Regions from separate parts of the Robertmurraya sp. FSL R5-0851 genome, predicted to be linked through region 2. Evidence: riboswitches for the same ligand, from Rfam matches in the RefSeq annotation. Region 2 holds a riboswitch; each other region holds the start of a gene.
The links. A riboswitch is a leader RNA that binds a small molecule or an ion and turns the genes downstream of it on or off. The one in region 2 is predicted to bind cyclic di-GMP.

Region 1 (4,220 bases), on a different contig from region 2:
CAGCAAAAACCATAACAATAACAGACACGAATAATTCTCCAGTAACACACTTAGTAAAGGGAAGACAATATAAAGCCTCTATGGTAGCAGGCAATAACGGTGAATTAAATGTAGGAGCTTATAAAGTTGGTTTCTATGAACAAGGAAATCGTAAAACACAACTAGATATACCGTCGCATAATTCTGGTAGCGACCAGACCTTAACCTATACCTTTACAGCTGAGACATCTGGCAATCGAACTTTTATGTTTAAGGTGGATGACAATAATGTGATTGCTGAAACCAATGAAACGGATGCTGATAATACTAAACAGGGAACTATTCTAGTTAATACGTTGCCAACCGTTGATCTCACTTATACTCCAACTGATGTATATGAAGGCGATACCGTACAAGTCTGTTCTAGACCACAAGATGAAGATAACAACCCATTAACGGTGAAGATCTTTATTAAAAAGGATAATGGAACAGAATCCACAGTTCTTTCAAGAACAAATGTTGCAAGTGGAGTCGAGCAATGTTATTCATTTGTCACAGAGGTTGGAAGATACGATATACGAACAACAGTCAATGATGGTTACGATGAAATTGGAACCTCTACATGGTTCTATTCTAAACCTTTAATTATTAATGGATACGTTAACCATACGGAACTTTGGAAACAGCAGCACTTAAAAGAGGGAAATCAACCTAACCAGTTTTATAGTGGGGAAAAGTTCTTGCTGGATGCAGAAACCTCGCCATATCCGACAAACTACGTGAAAGCAACACTCAAAGCGAGTCGAGCAGACCAATCACTTGTTAATACTTCCGTGCCATTAAACTATCAAACAAATATTCTCTATAAAGGGGAATTGTATGATGTAACTTTCCTCGAATATCCCAAGAACTTAAAGGTTGGACCTGCAGCTTTTGAATTTGAAGTTCAATACTCAAATGGAGTTGTAAAAAAAACAACAGTATACATTGAGATAATTTCAGATTCCTTTAAAACGTTCAGGATACACAGAAGATTTTAAGATTGGAGCAGATGTATACATCTGCTTTTTTTATATTTCTTAAACATTTCATGATAAAATAATAGTGTACCTTATAAATTTAAGAATAGATTAATATACATATTGGATAATTGATAGATAACCACTTAATGATTCCTTATTGGTAACAATTTCCTCCACATTACCCATCCAAAAATATTTCCACTATCAAAATTCTGTATTATAATCATTTTAGTCTGATAAAGGATAAAAATATAAATTGGTATTTATATTTATATAGATATATACAAACATGGGTAAATTGAATTAAAAATATACCATTTTTGGTGTATTTGGTATATTATAGGTAAGGAATAATGAAATTCTGAATTACACAAAGTGATAATTAATAATGTAAACATTGAATCAGATACTAAACCAATGAATTGGGGAAGCTGAGAAATATAATCTTTATTTGGACACTTGGATTATGTGGAGCAACTAGTGTAACCGACCCTCTTAGTATGAATTAAGAGGAGAATGAATAATGAAAAACTTAGGGAATTTAGAAATTACAAACTTTCAATTTACAAGTTACTGTATGAATAAGGCAGTAACCTTAACTTGATTAGATAATATTCTATACTTTTTTAAATTTGTACCCTAATATATTGTGAAAATCTACAATAATCAATTTTCTAATTATGTACACTATAGTTAACACACGAATAAAAGGATGATATCTCATGACAAATGAATCAATTATAAATGTACTTTATTATATTAAAAGAGTGGTATTTGAAGGAGAACACGAATCAGTAACAGAACTAATCTACGTAACAAAAGAGATTCATTCGTGCAATAACGGGATCTCTAATGTAACACCTGAAATAATTGCTTCTTCTCTTAGAGAAATTCCTTTAAGTCAAATTAAAAAAGAGAAGTTATCTTTTGAAGAAAGTGAAAACAAAGTATACATTTCAGAAGAACAAGCTTTACAATTATCTAATCTAGCTAAAGTGGAAGTAAACCCAGAATTTATTGAAACTGTAGCAAATTTACTATAATGTCTTGAATCCAGGTACCAAAAAATGATAAAATTTGATTATAGTTTTTTTCTAATTTTTTTATTTTTTGGCAACCGATCATTTGGTTAGCGGGCATTCTATTTTAAACTACAAGCGTCCTTTAGGGATGAGACTCAAACACTATTAACATTAGTAGTGTTTATTAAAAGTCCATTCTTAAAGGGCGCTTTTTTGCGTGGTTTTAAATGGAGAGGGAAGTTAAAAAAACTATCTTAAAACATTAAGAAGGGGCGTTGATTTATGGGCTATGTATCTAGTTGCAAAAATTCTTGTGAAGAGGGTTTCTACAAGAAGAGTGGGAGAGTCTTTTTTTCTAAGGATTGTATTAAGAGGCAGTTAGGAGATGATGAACATGTTTAAAATTACTTGTTTTGCTCCTATCGAGCCTGTTGATTTAGAAAAGAGACTAAAAGGGATCTATTTTAAAACGGTAAAGAAAGGCTTTGAATGGTCCATGGATGGAGCAAAGTTTCGAATTGAACCTTTTGAAAACCAACCACGAACCACAATGAAGGCGTATCGAGTAAGTTTTGATGGAGAGTTACATGGTGGACTTTACCTTTTTGATCTAACCATTGGTTGTCTTGAACCGCTTGTAACTTGTGTGGAATGTATTCTGGAGTACCCATCTATGAAGGATGTTGATTGGTTCAAGGAATTAAGGAAAAGGCCGTCATATCAAATGATTGACCCTAGAGGACTTTATATGAAGAAAGGGATAAGTGCTGTTGTATCTAACAACTCTTTAACTCTTAAACTTCATAGTAGAAAAAACAAAAACTTAAAATTGGCGGATTCATTAAATGAGATTGATATTCTTCGAGAGGACTTAGTTCCAAGCGAAGGTTTCGATCTTTTTTCGTGTTTACAGGAGGAAATTGCATGATGATGATCGAGTTTTATACGGGGATTGAGACACAATTTGTAGTTACTGAAAACCGCATTTATCGAAATGGAGAGGTTATTGCTGAAGGGGACATTCATGTTTATCACCTTATGTTAAATGATCATGCGTTTTTCAACATCGATCAAGGTGAAAACAACCCACCCTTATTCCTTAAGTTGGATAAGGTGACAGCAGTTTTACCTAGTCAGGAAGTGTACAGAGGAGAGAGACGGAATCGAACTGCTTTTAAAATGTCGTATTTGGTTCGCAAGCATGAAGAATGGATTCGTAACGAAGAAATTATTTCTGCAGTAGATGCTACTCATGCACGACAAATTTTAAAAGCTCAACATGGTAGTGATTTACGTGGTATCCGAACTACTCATGTTGCTTCTCTTATTGATTCGCTCTCTTCAGTTCAAAATCAAATATAAGGTTAAGGTGATTACACATGGCAGAGTCTAAAAAAAATCGATTTCTAGATTATTTTAATTGTAACAAAGGCCGAGTGCTTCGATTGCTAAAGCAAGAAGGAGAATATCAATCTTTCTCTCCTGAGCATGGCTATTTATATCTATTAGAAGTTGGGAAGGTAGCTGGCAATGCACTCATGTTACAAGTGGGCGTGAAGTCAGGTGAATTAATAATCTTAGATGTTGTGACAGCAGCATAATTTAGGAGGAATTCAGATGAAAAAAATAATGTTTAAAGCAACATTAATGAACCCATCAACAATTTCTGATTGTTTTATTGGAGAGGATTGTATCATTGACTTTCTTTATCAACATCGTGATTGTAGCAGCATTTTATTAAAAGGTGAAATGAATGAATTTTATCTTAAAGCTGAGTATGGAAAAGTCATTGATTGTATCGACAAAGAAGTAGAAGAACGAATTTCTACTTCTTTGAAAAACATTGAGGCAGCTGATAAAGAGCAAAAATGGTCCCCTTTGGAAGTTTTTAAAATAGACTTTGAAGTATTTTCCCTGGAATCTGTTTATATCTATTCACCGAATAGAAAACAAGTTGAACAGGATTTTGCTCTTTGGTCTATCTTTGATCCGATGGAGATTTATCAAGTGGCATAATATAAACATTTTACTTACTTCATAAGTAAACTCCCTTTCTAGTGGGGCTCTTACAATAAGACTCCCGCCATGCTAGATAGGGGGTCTATGAGGTGATAAAGATGGTTAAGAAAAAAGGACAAAAGGCGAATAAACCTTCTATTGCAGCTTCTCTCATGGAGACATTCATCGAGGATGGGTA
Region 2 (4,220 bases):
ATCGTACTGCTGTCGATTGTTGCGTTTGGTGTGGAAAATGGGTTATATGCACTATTTGGAATTGTGTTAAGAGGGGTCGTTATTGACTATTTAATTCAACAGTTTAGTTTAACGAAGGAAGTTGTCATTATTAGCTATAAATGCGATTTAATTAAGAACTTTATTATTGAAAATCTAGGCCGCAGTGCTACCGTGCATGAAGCCAAAGGAGCCTTTAGCAACGAGCAAAAGGAAGTCATAACAATCGTCCTAAAACGAAGCGAGTTTCATTCGTTGAAAAAATATATTAATGAAATCGACAAACGAGCTTTTATTAGTGTACATAATATGAGTGAGGTCGTCGGAAATGGATTTAAGAGTATGGTTTAGGTGGAAAAATCTCGTGTTACATTTCTGAAATATATGTAATATACAAAAAAGCAATCATTATTTTCTTAAGTAAACCTGGTAATTACACCCATCATATTAGTGGATAAAGCCCGGTCTATCAATATATTGTGTCAATAAAATTTATTTGTCCAATAATTGGAACATGCACGGGTATATTACATCTGGTAACCTTCTTGGTATCGACAACAAGGAGGTATTTTTTATGAAAAACATTCTAAAAAAACTACTTGTTCTCTCTACTCTATCGTTCACATTGGTTGGGTTCGAAACTACTTCGAGCGCAGCTGAACAAACTCTTTCAGTGAAAAGTGGAGAAACATCTTGGAAAGTAGTAAGCAAAACGGATAACTCTGCTCTAGAATTAATAAAAGAGAATCATGATAAATTTCCAACATTATATGAAAAGGAAATTGATGTTACAGATCAGGAAAAGGAATTGATGGCCCGACTCGTAAGCGCGGAAGCAAAAGGAGAGCCGTACGAAGGGAAAGTGGCTGTGGCAGAAGTTATTATTAACCGAGTAGAGCATGAAGAATTCCCTGACACAGTAAAAGAAGTTGTATATGAGCAGGTATCTGGTACGTATGCATTTTCTCCTGTTCAAAATGGAGAGATTAACAAGCCAGCGGATGTGGAATCAGTGGAAGCGGTAGAAGAGGCTCTAGTTGACAAAGAGAATGATTCAGAGGCTATATATTTTTATAATCCGGAAATCGCAACGGACACATGGATTTTATCAAGACAAGTGATAGAAACAATTGGAAACCATCGATTTGCGATTTAAAAACCAGGGAAAAAAAACCATGGTTTTTCTATTGAATAATGTATTGCTTTAATGCTTGTTGTAAAGTTCCTAATGTTTTTGTCTTCATAAAGAAGGAGGAAATATCTAAATGAATCATCTTTTTAACCACTTCGGCACGTAAACCAGTAATAATCGAATGGCAACCCATCATGGAAGTACCATCGATGATTTTCATGAGATGATCGATCACGTCGGGTTCCATATTGCCAATTCCTGATAAATCAATAATTAACGTTTGAATTCGTAGTCTTCCAATTTCTGTGAGAACCTTTTCTTCAAGTATGGCCGTTCGGAAGGAGTCTACGGTCCCAATTAAAGGCAAAATACATACAGAAGAAGTGATTGGAATAATAGGTACTGATAGATTTTCAACTAGTTGTCTTTGTGCAACAATTAGGGCATCTTTGTAATTTGAATAACTGATAAAGAAAGTATTCAAAAACTGGTCGACACGGTTATTAATTTGTAGCTCGAGATGAAAGAAGTCATCCAAATCATATTTGTTGGAAAGATTGTTAAACGATTGAATAAATCTCCAAAGTGTACGCCTTATCGCTTGAACCCACTCCAGTTTGAAGGATAATTCAATTGAATGGGTTGCCCAGACAATTCCCTCCTGCTTGGCAAAAGCTTTCAGTGCATCTTCATTACCATCAATAATGTCAATGACCAGCTTTTGAGCATTCGAGACTAAGTTGATATTACCGATCCTTAGTATTTCATCGATCCGATCTTTTACATTTACAGCCTCTAGAAGAAGTGAGTTCTTAAATTTATCTTTATTTTCTTCAATAAAGTATTTTAAGTCAAAAGAAGCTTGATATGTAAGTTCCATAAGATGTTCCCCCTTTTACATTTCCCCAAGAACTGATACCCGTAAAATGTATTTGATAAACATGTTTTTACAATAAATATTAATTATATATTTAATGAGGAAAAAGAACGATTTTTTAATTAAAAAAACAGTGACTTTTATCATAGTTATCGACTATTTTCGACAAATCTTCTATAATATGTTTGCTAAAATATAAAATAAAATTGAAAAAGGCAAACTCATTGAAAGGTGGGGACGCAAAGCTACAGGTCTAAGGTTCAAAAGGAACTAGGATGGCTGAGTTGCCAAGGGAATAATCGGAAGACCTATATCCCTTTTGGTATAGGTCTTTTCTGTATTTCTTTAAATTTATTGGCCATACACCTTTAACATTACAATAGAAATATAACAGAAGAGAAGAAGGTCATGTCATGAGCAACCAAAAATTCGATTTATTGGAGAAAGTGTTTCATACAAGTAATGATTACTTAATTGTAAAAGATGTTAATGGAAGATGGATCGAAGCAAATAAAAAGACCCTGCAATTATTTGATATTGAGGAAGGGGCATATAAGGGAAAAACGGATGAACAACTTGCACAGAAATACAAAAAGTTTGAGAACTATGGTCCTATTTGTGTTCATTCAGACAATCAAGCGTGGGTAAGTAAAACAGAATTTCAATTAAAAGAATCGTTTCGTATGGATGGGAATGACTATACATTTCATGTTAGAAAGATTCCACTTTATGATGAGAACGGTTATGCAGATAGTTTAGTCGTAGTAGGTAGAAATATTACGGAGCAAGAAAAATACCAAGCCATTAGTGATAAACAGTATAAAGCCTTACAAATGATTGCGTCAGGTGAACCATTAATTGATGTTTTTCGAAATATTGTGAATGCTGTGGAGGTACTATCTAGTAACAGTATTTGCTCGATAATGTTTTATGAAGAGAGTGAGAATTGGTTACGTAACGGATATTCACATAGCTTTCCAGATGGATTTTTAAAGAAAATCGACCGGTTTCCAGTTGGTTTGAACTATGCATCTTGTGGACATGCTGCTTTCACGAAAGAGATAGCAATTGTCTCGGATATTGAAACTGACCCATCTTGGTCTAATTGGAAAACGATCCCTTTGAGCTATCAATTGCATTCTTGTTGGTCGATTCCCATTCTGTCGTCAAAAGGAGAATTATTCGGTACATTTGCGATCTATCATCCTGAAGTAAGAAAACCAAAGTCGTATGAAATCGAATTACTTAAAGTATTTAGTTATTTAACTGGATTAGCGATTGAAAGGGATAATCAGGTAAAAGAAATCCAATACTTGGCATCTCATGACACATTAACAAATCTCCCGAATATCCGATTTTTAAAGGATGTTATTGATCGTTTAATTAGTAGACAAGATGAGTTTGCGATTTTGTTTATTGATTTAGACCGATTTAAGCCTATTAATGATACCTTCGGACACGCGGTAGGAGATCAGGTGTTAAGTGAAGTAGCAAGGCGGATAAACTCAAATATCCCGAAGAAAGGGATCGTCACCCGTATGGGTGGTGATGAATTTGTCATCCTTTTAAGAAAAATGAAAATTGAGAAACAACCAAAAGCAGTGGCAGAAAAAATATTACAAGAAATAAAAGAACCGATAATAATAAATGACAGAGAGTTTTACGTATCAGCTAGTATTGGGATCAGTATGTACCCATTTCATGGTCATACAGGGGACATATTAATTAGAAATGCAGATGTTGCGATGTATAGTGTAAAAGGCGAGGATGGACAATCCATCCAAATGTTCAATGATTCCCTCACGAAGCACGGTACAGAATTATTTATGTTACAAGGAGAACTTCGTGAAGCAATCAAGCAAGAGCAATTTTTTATACAATATCAACCGAAAATTCAATTGGCAACAGGTAAATTTACTGGTCTAGAAGCACTCATCAGATGGAAGCATCCACTGAAGGGGAACATCAGTCCTGACACATTTATCCCATTAGCAGAGGAAAGTGGATTTATTGATGCGTTAGGAGAATGGGTTCTCCGGGAAGTATGTTTACAGGTAAAGAAGTGGAGGGAGACAAACCTAGCACATTTACCTGTTGCAGTAAATGTGTCTGTGAGACAATTTGTTTTAAATGATATCCCCAGTTTAGTGGAAGATATTCTAGCAGAATATGATCTACCATCCGAATCAATTG
Region 3 (4,220 bases), 1.2 Mb from region 2:
ACTTCAACAAAAAGCCTCAATCCCTTCTGGGATCTTCGTACCCTGTAGTTGAATGGGTAATCGGAATATAAAAATCTGCTCTGGGTAAAGTAGCAATAGGACTGTTTGAAGGAGGCTATTTTTAATGGATACAGCCCTTATACTAGAATATCTATGGGTATTAATCGTATTAATTGGTTTAGAGGGTATTTTGGCTGCAGATAACGCATTGGTTATTGCAATAATGGTTAAACATTTGCCGGAGGAAAGGAGAAAAAAAGCACTCTTCTATGGACTTGCAGGTGCATTTATTTTCAGATTCGGTTCCCTTTTTATTATTTCTTTTTTAGTTGATGTGTGGCAGGTACAGGCAATCGGTGCCTTGTACTTATTGTTTATCTCTATTACCCACATTATTAAGAAATTTGTATTAAGAAAAGGAGAAAATAAGAAGACAGGTGTTGAAAAACAAGGATCCGGCTTTTGGATGACAGTATTGAAGGTAGAATTAGCCGATTTAGCATTCGCCGTGGATGCTATACTCGCTGCAGTTGCATTTGCTGTTGCATTGCCCGAGACTGGATTGCCCCAAATTGGTGGTTTAGATGGAGGACAATTTTTGGTTATACTAGCAGGCGGAATAATTGGACTTGTTATCATGCGTTTTGCAGCTAATTTCTTTGTTGGAATCTTGAACAAAAAGCCGGGTCTCGAAACCGCAGCATTTCTTATTGTAGGTTGGGTTGGTGTTAAATTAGCGGTATATACTTTGTCTCATCCTGACTTAGCATATTTACCTAAAGGATTCGCAAAATCTACTGAATGGAAACTAACATTTTGGGCAGTGTTGTTACTCATCGCTATACTAGGATGGTTTCTATCGAAGGAAAAAAAAGTTGAAGAAGAGACTTCTTAGAATTTTTCCGTTTTTAAAACATCTTGCTTTAAAATCACTCTTTAAGAGTGATTTTTTTATTAACACGAGAAGGAGATCTTATTACACATTGTTCTTGAAATGCCAATCATTCTCTTATTTATTTAATTACTAATAAACTAAATATATTAGGTTATTCTAACGGTATAATTGTCAAACAATAGGGAGGAACATAATTGGAGCGTTTACGTGAATTTGACAAGATTCTATACGGTAGAAAAGAGAATACCGATTCTTTAATTAATTATTGGATAGACTATTCCAACCCTTCTACGTGGCAGTTTTGGGTTTTGATTGCTGTTCTTTTAGTCCCATTGGTTATTCTTTACATTAAAATTGACCGAAGTAAAGTATTTCTAATAGGTTTTTATGGATATAACGTTCATGTTTTTTTTACATTTATCGATATATACGGTATAAATAGAGGATATTGGCATTACCCTTATCAGGTTATCCCTGCACTGCCGAGCGTCTCAATGGACACCTCCATCGTCCCTGTGGCTTTCATGCTCATATACCAATGGACATTAAACAATCATAAAAATTATTACCTATACGCTATAATAACAGCTGCTATATTTGCATTTATTTTAAAGCCAATTTTAGTAATTACTGGTCTTTTTAGAATGTACGGTGAAATTAATTATTTTCACTTATTTATTGGATACGTATTTGTACTTTTGATAGCAAAAGTGATAACCTGGTTATTTCATAAATTACATAAACCTAAATTCTCAACTCAGAATAGAGAATAAGAAAGGTATTCATAAAATATGGGTGCTTTTTCTTTATTTTTCACTTCATATACTGAATACGTAATTTTCTCGTACTTTACATTTATGCAGGTTTTTTGGGGTAAAAAACAATTCAACACCAAAACTTTAGGTCAAAATGCATATTTCTACTATTTTTCGACAAATTCTGATATAATTAAAGACCTAAATAGGCAAATTTTACGAAAGTAAAAGACGCAAAGCCACGGGCCTACAGCATTTTGCCACGGTAGCCGGGTTGCTGAGATTTATTGAGTCTCGTTATTTCATATTTTCCCTTTCTAATTTGCCTAACAAATGAAAGGAGTAAAAATTATGAACAAAACTGTACTTATTGCAGACGATTCTCGATTTATGAGAGACCTCCTCAAAAAACATCTTAAAGATAGTGATTTTAAAATAATTGCTGAAGCTTCAGATGGTTGCGAAGCTGTGTCTCTCTATAGAGATGTTTACCCTGATCTAGTGATAATGGACCTAAATATGCCCTGTAAAAATGGCATGAACGCATTAGAGAATATTAAAAATATGGACTCAAATGCTAAGGTAGTCATTTGTTCTGCTATGGGACAACAAAGAATAATCATCGAGGCACTGGGCCAAGGAGCAAAAGATTTTGTAGTTAAACCCTATTTTAATGAGTTAGTACCAACTCTTAAGAAATTAGTTTAAGTTCAATTCCTTAAGAGGGATGCTTTTTTGTTGGATTAAACTAGTTGCACAGTATATATGTCTTTAGTGCAAATCAAAATAGAGATCTTTTCAAAGTTCATTAAAAACTCGCTTGTTTTTATTTTTTCTCTTTTTGGAAATACTTCCTAAAAGGAGGTCGAATTATGTCGAAAGCACCTCTTATATAAGATCCGATTTGAAAATGAGTATGTAGTTCCCCACCTTCAAAATATAGATTTAACCTTCTTGATAAGGTGATTATTGATGTTGAAATACTTGCCTTTTCTTTCTCTGATAAAACCAGTTTACTAGCTAAAGATTTTAAATGATTATTAACAGGATTAACCGACATAATTTGCCTCCTCATGACAATATTCGCTAACTTTATTATATAATTTTTTCCAAGAATATAAAAATACACGAGAACCTCTATTCAAAAAAAGAAGAGAATCACCCTTCTCTCCTTATCCTGACATAAAACTCTTCAATTTCTACACTTTGACTTTATCCCAAAACACTAATACAAAGGCATCCTTAAGTGATTTCGTTATAAAACCTCTAATAAATTCCTTCAGTTAACATCCACTCCTATTTTGACATATCCCTAAATTCCTCTTTAAGCACCTATTTTTGCCGATTTTGATTCACTTTTGTGTAACGCTGTAAAAATATCCGATTTGTTTACTCAGCTACTAGTCCAGTAACATCTCGATCGTGCATATATTTATAGAACATGATTATATTTAGGTTAGGAAAGTGAAATAGTTGACACTAAAAGGACCACACATATCTAATATGTGTGGTCCAATTTTATTACCTTCTTCAACTAAAGGGGGCTTATCTACAGTATCAACGAAAAAAGGTTGATAGAATGCATCTTTTATCTTTATGTACATGTATGCAAAGATAAGTGGTTAAGGACTTGACGTGGAGCCTCTGTGGGCATGATTGGTCATGAAAGGCTGAAGCCGTTGTTTCATCTGGCATCCAAGCCTATCATACCCACCTCTCCACGTAAAGTCCTATCTTTGTGTACGTTGAATACTATAAATACTTACTGTTGATAATGCGTCTACAAAGATAGAAAACTGGCATTTTTGGTATCTTTACATACGTTAAATACTGTGAAAAATCATACTGTAGATAAGCCCCCTATAGTATAAGTGCATATGTTCATGTTCACAAACTTAGCTTTATTACAGGAATGCCCTCCTTTTTAAATCAGTTGCCAGTGACAACTATTAAGTGACCTGAACAAATATATTCCTTTTTTATTCCCCTTGTATTAAATACTTTAACATTGGAGGTGCAACTAAAGTCGTAAATATTATTACAATAATAATTGAAGTGAAGTATTATGGTTGTAACAGAGCTTCTTGTAGTCCAGTTGCTGCAATAATTATAGCAACTTCTCCTCTTGATACCATCCCAGCCCCTATAATAAACGATGTGGGTGAAGAAAAGCCTGTGAACTTCGCTCCTAATGCACCACCTAACAATTTCGTGAGGACCGCGTTTTTAATAAAATAAAGTTTTTTAATTGAATAATCAATTTCATAATTCACTACGAACATTAACAAATTTATTATCTGTCATTCAATTTCCGCTACAATCTTATTAAAGGCAAAGTGCTACCATGTAACCACTTTGTGTACCTCCAATCTTCTCCACAAGTTCTAGAAAAAATAACTATATTTTTTTGCGATAAAAATACGATTCATGAAAAGATTGTCATTTTAACTATTCTATGGTTTACTAATACGTAGTTTTATAGAATGTCTTCATTAGGTGCCTAAGTATAGGAGAATAGGGAAGTTTAAAACAACGCGGAGCCCGCCACTGTAGTCGAGGAGCTGCTGCAA
Region 4 (4,220 bases), 1.8 Mb from region 2:
GCTAGTGAGTAGAGTTTGGGAGCTTTGACTAGGTTAGTGTGTGAGTAGTAATCGAGGCTTTTGTGATAATAATCACCTCCCTACCCACAAGTGGGTAGGGAGGTATTGAAAGTAAATATTTATCATATAAAGGGAGGGGTGAACAATATTTAAGTCATTCAATTAGCTATTCTCTACCCTTTAAAGGATTAAAGTTCTTACTTTTTTCATTAATGATTATGGTTATAACTTTGTAGGTAAAGCATTAAGAAAGAGTTGGGACAAGGAACCTGTCCCTCAGTCTCTTTCTCGCTCCTGATCGCCAGAGCTTAACGGCTGATAGTGAAACGTCCTCGATTGTGGCAATCTCTTTAACTGTAAAGCCATAGATCACGGTGTACATAAGCCATTTTTTCTCTTTTTCTGTTAATCCGTCACAATCAAGTTCTTCCCATTCAAATGGAAGTTTACAGGATAAGTCAGGGATTAAGTCCCAATTTTCATCATCTACGCTTACATTATGTTCATCATACTTGTTTCTCTTGGTCATCTCCGTTTGGAGGTGGCCTTTAATATAGGAATATGCAAAAGAGGAAAAAGCGCCACGTTCTTGATCATACCGTTCAGCTGCTTGCCAAAGTGCAATTAATCCTGTTTGGAAGAACTCTTCTCTGTTTTTATAGATTCCTAGTGTCAAAATAATTTTGTGAATCATAGGCTCATATTGTTTTACGATTTCATTAAACTGTTCCACAAGCCTTCCCTTTCAGGAAGCGCGCTACCATTTGTATTCCCGGGTACACTCACAATAATGGAAGGTAAGACCTTTGTTCCAATCACGGAAAATGGGGTTGGTTAGTAAAAAGAGTGTTGAAATATCAGATTTCGAAGAGGAAATAAAGATAAACGGAATAAATGTGCTCTAAATTTATAAAACTAGGGAAAAAGGGGAACATGGGGACAGGTAATGTGACCCTAGAGGTGTAGCGAGGCGTAGGATACTATAACATGGCTTAACCCCGTGTAATAATATTTCATAAAAATATAGGTACAAGGGACCTTTCCCTATGAAAAAGCCTTGCCTAGTGGTTAAATTATCCTATAATAGTCTTGTAACCATAAATCGTACGATAATGGCAAAACCATTGAAAGATGGTGACGCAAAACTATAGGGGCTAAGATCATTTTAAGTGATTATGCTTGCCAGTTTCCGAATACGGACTCTTACGATTTATAGAAAATCTAAAGGAGAGTTTTATGGGACTAAATAGTCGGATAGTAAAAATAAAAATGAAATGGCACACCGCAAGACTATATTATTATATGTGTTTAGTAGACTGCTGTTTGGATGCAGGCATACAGGGGGAAATAGAGGGAAAGATTATGTATCATAGAGAGAAATTAAACGATTCGATTAGGATCTAGCGAGAAAACCAGAGGACAGGAACTGTGTCCCATTACTTTGGATTAGACCAATTGACCAAGAACGAATCAATTGCTTTTCATAGAAATGCCATTTTAGCTAAAGGAAGCGAAGTTTCCAAAGGGGTATTAGTTTCATAGTAGAGCTGGACAAAAAAATTCAATCAAACATTTGATTGAATTTTTACTTTTTATTCAACGGTTCATTCATCGAAAGTGAACCAGTTTCATAAGGCTATGGGTTTTCGTACATCACCATAGCCAAAGGCTTAATAAGTTACTCTCTCCTAAACCACGGTAAATAATAATATTCCATATAGAACTTGCGATTAATAGAAGGCCAGTTACATCAAGAAGATTCTTTGACTTAGTTAAAATATTGGGAAGTTTGTCATGGTAATATTTTTGTTTAAGTCTATTAAGGTTTTTATCTTCATCAAAATTTTCATCACCATTTGCCATTGCTCTATTATAGTCCCTACTCATTTGAAACATGATCTTTGGAAAAGCCTTTAAAAAAGTAATTAACATTATTACATACATCATAGAAATAATCGCTGATAATATTAATTGAATTATTATAATAATGATAGATTCCTGAGAGTGAATGTAGTTTACGAGCCCCAATTCTAAAGAAATAAAGGGTAGTGTCAATAATGTAACGCCTCCCTTAATGACATAGGAAAAAATAGTAAATAAAAGTTCTAGCATGTTAATTCTCCTTCTTTTAATTCATGTACAATAAATCACCCTTCTTATATTACCAACAATTAACTATTTTCTCCATATTAATCTAGGTAAAATATACCTAATAAATTAAAAGTTTATTTTCCATATCTATTACAAAGTGGCTGGAAAAACCCTTTATGTGGCCATTTTCAGAATACGGACTCTACGAATTATATTTATTCCCCTGAAGATTAGTCTTTCTAGTATTGAATCTTAGTTAATGCATGGTAAAATAATCCTATAACTTTAAGACTATACGATAATGGCAAACCTATTGAAAGGTAGGGACGCAAAACTACGGGCCTAAAGCACAAGCTATGGTAGCCGAGTCACCGAAGTAGATGGAGATAGCATTCTGGGGATCCACCTATTTAGGTGGATCTTTTAATTTTTTAGGAGGGTGAATGATGGGATTTTTAAGAGATTTAGGTAAGTTTTCAGGAAAAGCAGCTGGTTTCGTTGTTGGAGGAGCCGTTAATGTAGTTGGTGATGTGACGGGAAGTAAGTTTATTAAGGAAGTTGGAGATGGAGTAAAGAAGGCGTCTGAATTTGCAGGAGACACTTTAGGGCAAGTCGCTGATGGAGCGTGGAATACTACTACTGGAATGATTCAAAAGGATGATCGAAAAGTAGAACAAGGTTTAAATGATATAGGTAACTCTGTGTCACGTACAGCAAAGGGAGTATATGAGACAGCAAAGGGAACGTACCACAATGGCAAAGATGTCTATGAAGGCTTCAAATATAATGACGATGAAAAAATTAAAAGTGGTGTGAAGAATATAGCAAAAACTGTTGCTGTTGGAGCACTAGCTGTAGGAGTCGTAGATTTGGTGGATGGTGTAGATGTTGGTGATCCAACTGGTAACCAGCAAAACCTCGCTGATGATAGTGTGGATACAAATAGTGTAGCCAGTCATACCGGGGGAATGCAAGCGGCTTCTGGTGTAGAAACATCGGAAGACCTAGGAGTTCATCACGTGAATCCTCATGAGGTAAGTGGATATACACGTACGGATGGTACATACGTGGAAGGATACTACAGGGATGGAGATGGCAATCCAAATACACAATTAACGGAGCAACAAGGTGGCGGATACCTAAGAACAAACGCTGATGGAAATGTTCAGAACAATTTAAATTCATGATATTGGGAAATGGGGACAGGTAAACTGTCCCTTTATTTGCTACGTAGGAATAGGCAAAGTTGAAACATAGCTGTTAAATTGGGACAAAGAACCTGTCCCCTTGAAATATAGAAATAATAGATTACCTGCAGGATTATAGAATCACGAGTGGAATATTTAAGTGTAAGTATTTCGCCCCCTAAGTAACTCCCTTATACGTATCTCCTACCATAAAATTCATTTAGTATCATTAATCAAAATTCCTACACCCAAAACAAAAACTCATTAAAAACAAAACTGTATGCCGAGGTGAGTATTATTTGCCAAGGAAAGCTAGGAAGAAAAGCAGAAATGGGGTATATCATATTATCCTTAGAGGAATTAACAAACAAATTATTTTTGAGGAGGATGATGATAAGAGAAGATTTCTGGAGACGCTAGGCAGATTTAAGAAGCAATGTAATATTAAGCTGTATGGTTATTGTTTAATGGATAATCATGTGCATCTGTTAGTGAAGGAAGTAGAAGTGACCATTTCAGAGTTTATAAAAAGAATTTGTTCAAGCTATGTATATTGGTACAACATGAAATATGATCGGTGTGGTCATTTGTTTCAAGATCGTTTCAAGAGTGAAGTGGTTGAAACTAGGGCTTACTTTTTTACAGTTCTCAGATATATTCACCAAAATCCTTTAAAAGCAGGTCTTGCAGGCAATGTGTTTGATAGTAAATGGACAAGTATAGGTGAGTATTTGTATCAATCGACCATCGTAGATACAAAATTTGTACTGAGTCTCTTTTCGGAAGATAGAGAACAAGCGGTCCAGTTAATCACTAGTTACATGAATGAAACAAATGATGACATTTGCATGGAAGAATTAATGAGAGTAAGATTGTCAGACCACGACGTAATCGAGTATTTACGAACATTAGGAATTACTAACAATAGCACGATGCAACAAA

Region 1: another riboswitch for cyclic di-GMP. It lies ahead of MKX65_RS24425 (hypothetical protein); the one in region 2 lies ahead of MKX65_RS12845 (EAL domain-containing protein).
Region 3: another riboswitch for cyclic di-GMP. It lies ahead of MKX65_RS18920 (response regulator); the one in region 2 lies ahead of MKX65_RS12845 (EAL domain-containing protein).
Region 4: another riboswitch for cyclic di-GMP. It lies ahead of MKX65_RS22190 (hypothetical protein); the one in region 2 lies ahead of MKX65_RS12845 (EAL domain-containing protein).

The regions. Positions count from the first base shown of each region.
Region 1 covers NZ_JBBOOE010000002.1:44,971-49,190, forward strand. Annotated here, with positions in the region: gene MKX65_RS24420 (CARDB domain-containing protein) at 1-1,019, shown strand, start outside; cyclic di-GMP riboswitch class II at 1,419-1,501, shown strand; gene MKX65_RS24425 (hypothetical protein) at 1,724-2,044, shown strand; gene MKX65_RS24430 (hypothetical protein) at 2,418-2,951, shown strand; gene MKX65_RS24435 (hypothetical protein) at 2,948-3,385, shown strand; gene MKX65_RS24440 (hypothetical protein) at 3,403-3,624, shown strand; gene MKX65_RS24445 (hypothetical protein) at 3,641-4,039, shown strand; gene MKX65_RS24450 (hypothetical protein) at 4,132-4,220, shown strand, end outside.
Region 2 covers NZ_JBBOOE010000001.1:2,523,494-2,527,713, reverse strand. Annotated here, with positions in the region: gene MKX65_RS12860 (YitT family protein) at 1-369, shown strand, start outside; gene MKX65_RS12855 (cell wall hydrolase) at 593-1,174, shown strand; gene MKX65_RS12850 (STAS domain-containing protein) at 1,203-2,030, opposite strand; cyclic di-GMP riboswitch class I at 2,232-2,319, shown strand; gene MKX65_RS12845 (EAL domain-containing protein) at 2,441-4,220, shown strand, end outside.
Region 3 covers NZ_JBBOOE010000001.1:3,674,398-3,678,617, forward strand. Annotated here, with positions in the region: gene MKX65_RS18910 (TerC family protein) at 125-895, shown strand; gene MKX65_RS18915 (CBO0543 family protein) at 1,090-1,668, shown strand; cyclic di-GMP riboswitch class I at 1,849-1,932, shown strand; gene MKX65_RS18920 (response regulator) at 2,002-2,358, shown strand; gene MKX65_RS27140 (SMODS domain-containing nucleotidyltransferase) at 2,477-2,725, opposite strand; partial or broken gene MKX65_RS18925 (cation:proton antiporter domain-containing protein) at 3,630-3,872, opposite strand; cobalamin riboswitch at 4,128-4,220, shown strand, end outside.
Region 4 covers NZ_JBBOOE010000001.1:4,338,137-4,342,356, reverse strand. Annotated here, with positions in the region: gene MKX65_RS22200 (sigma-70 family RNA polymerase sigma factor) at 245-733, opposite strand; cyclic di-GMP riboswitch class I at 1,105-1,194, shown strand; gene MKX65_RS22195 (hypothetical protein) at 1,654-2,112, opposite strand; cyclic di-GMP riboswitch class I at 2,385-2,467, shown strand; gene MKX65_RS22190 (hypothetical protein) at 2,538-3,278, shown strand; gene MKX65_RS22185 (transposase) at 3,578-4,220, shown strand, end outside.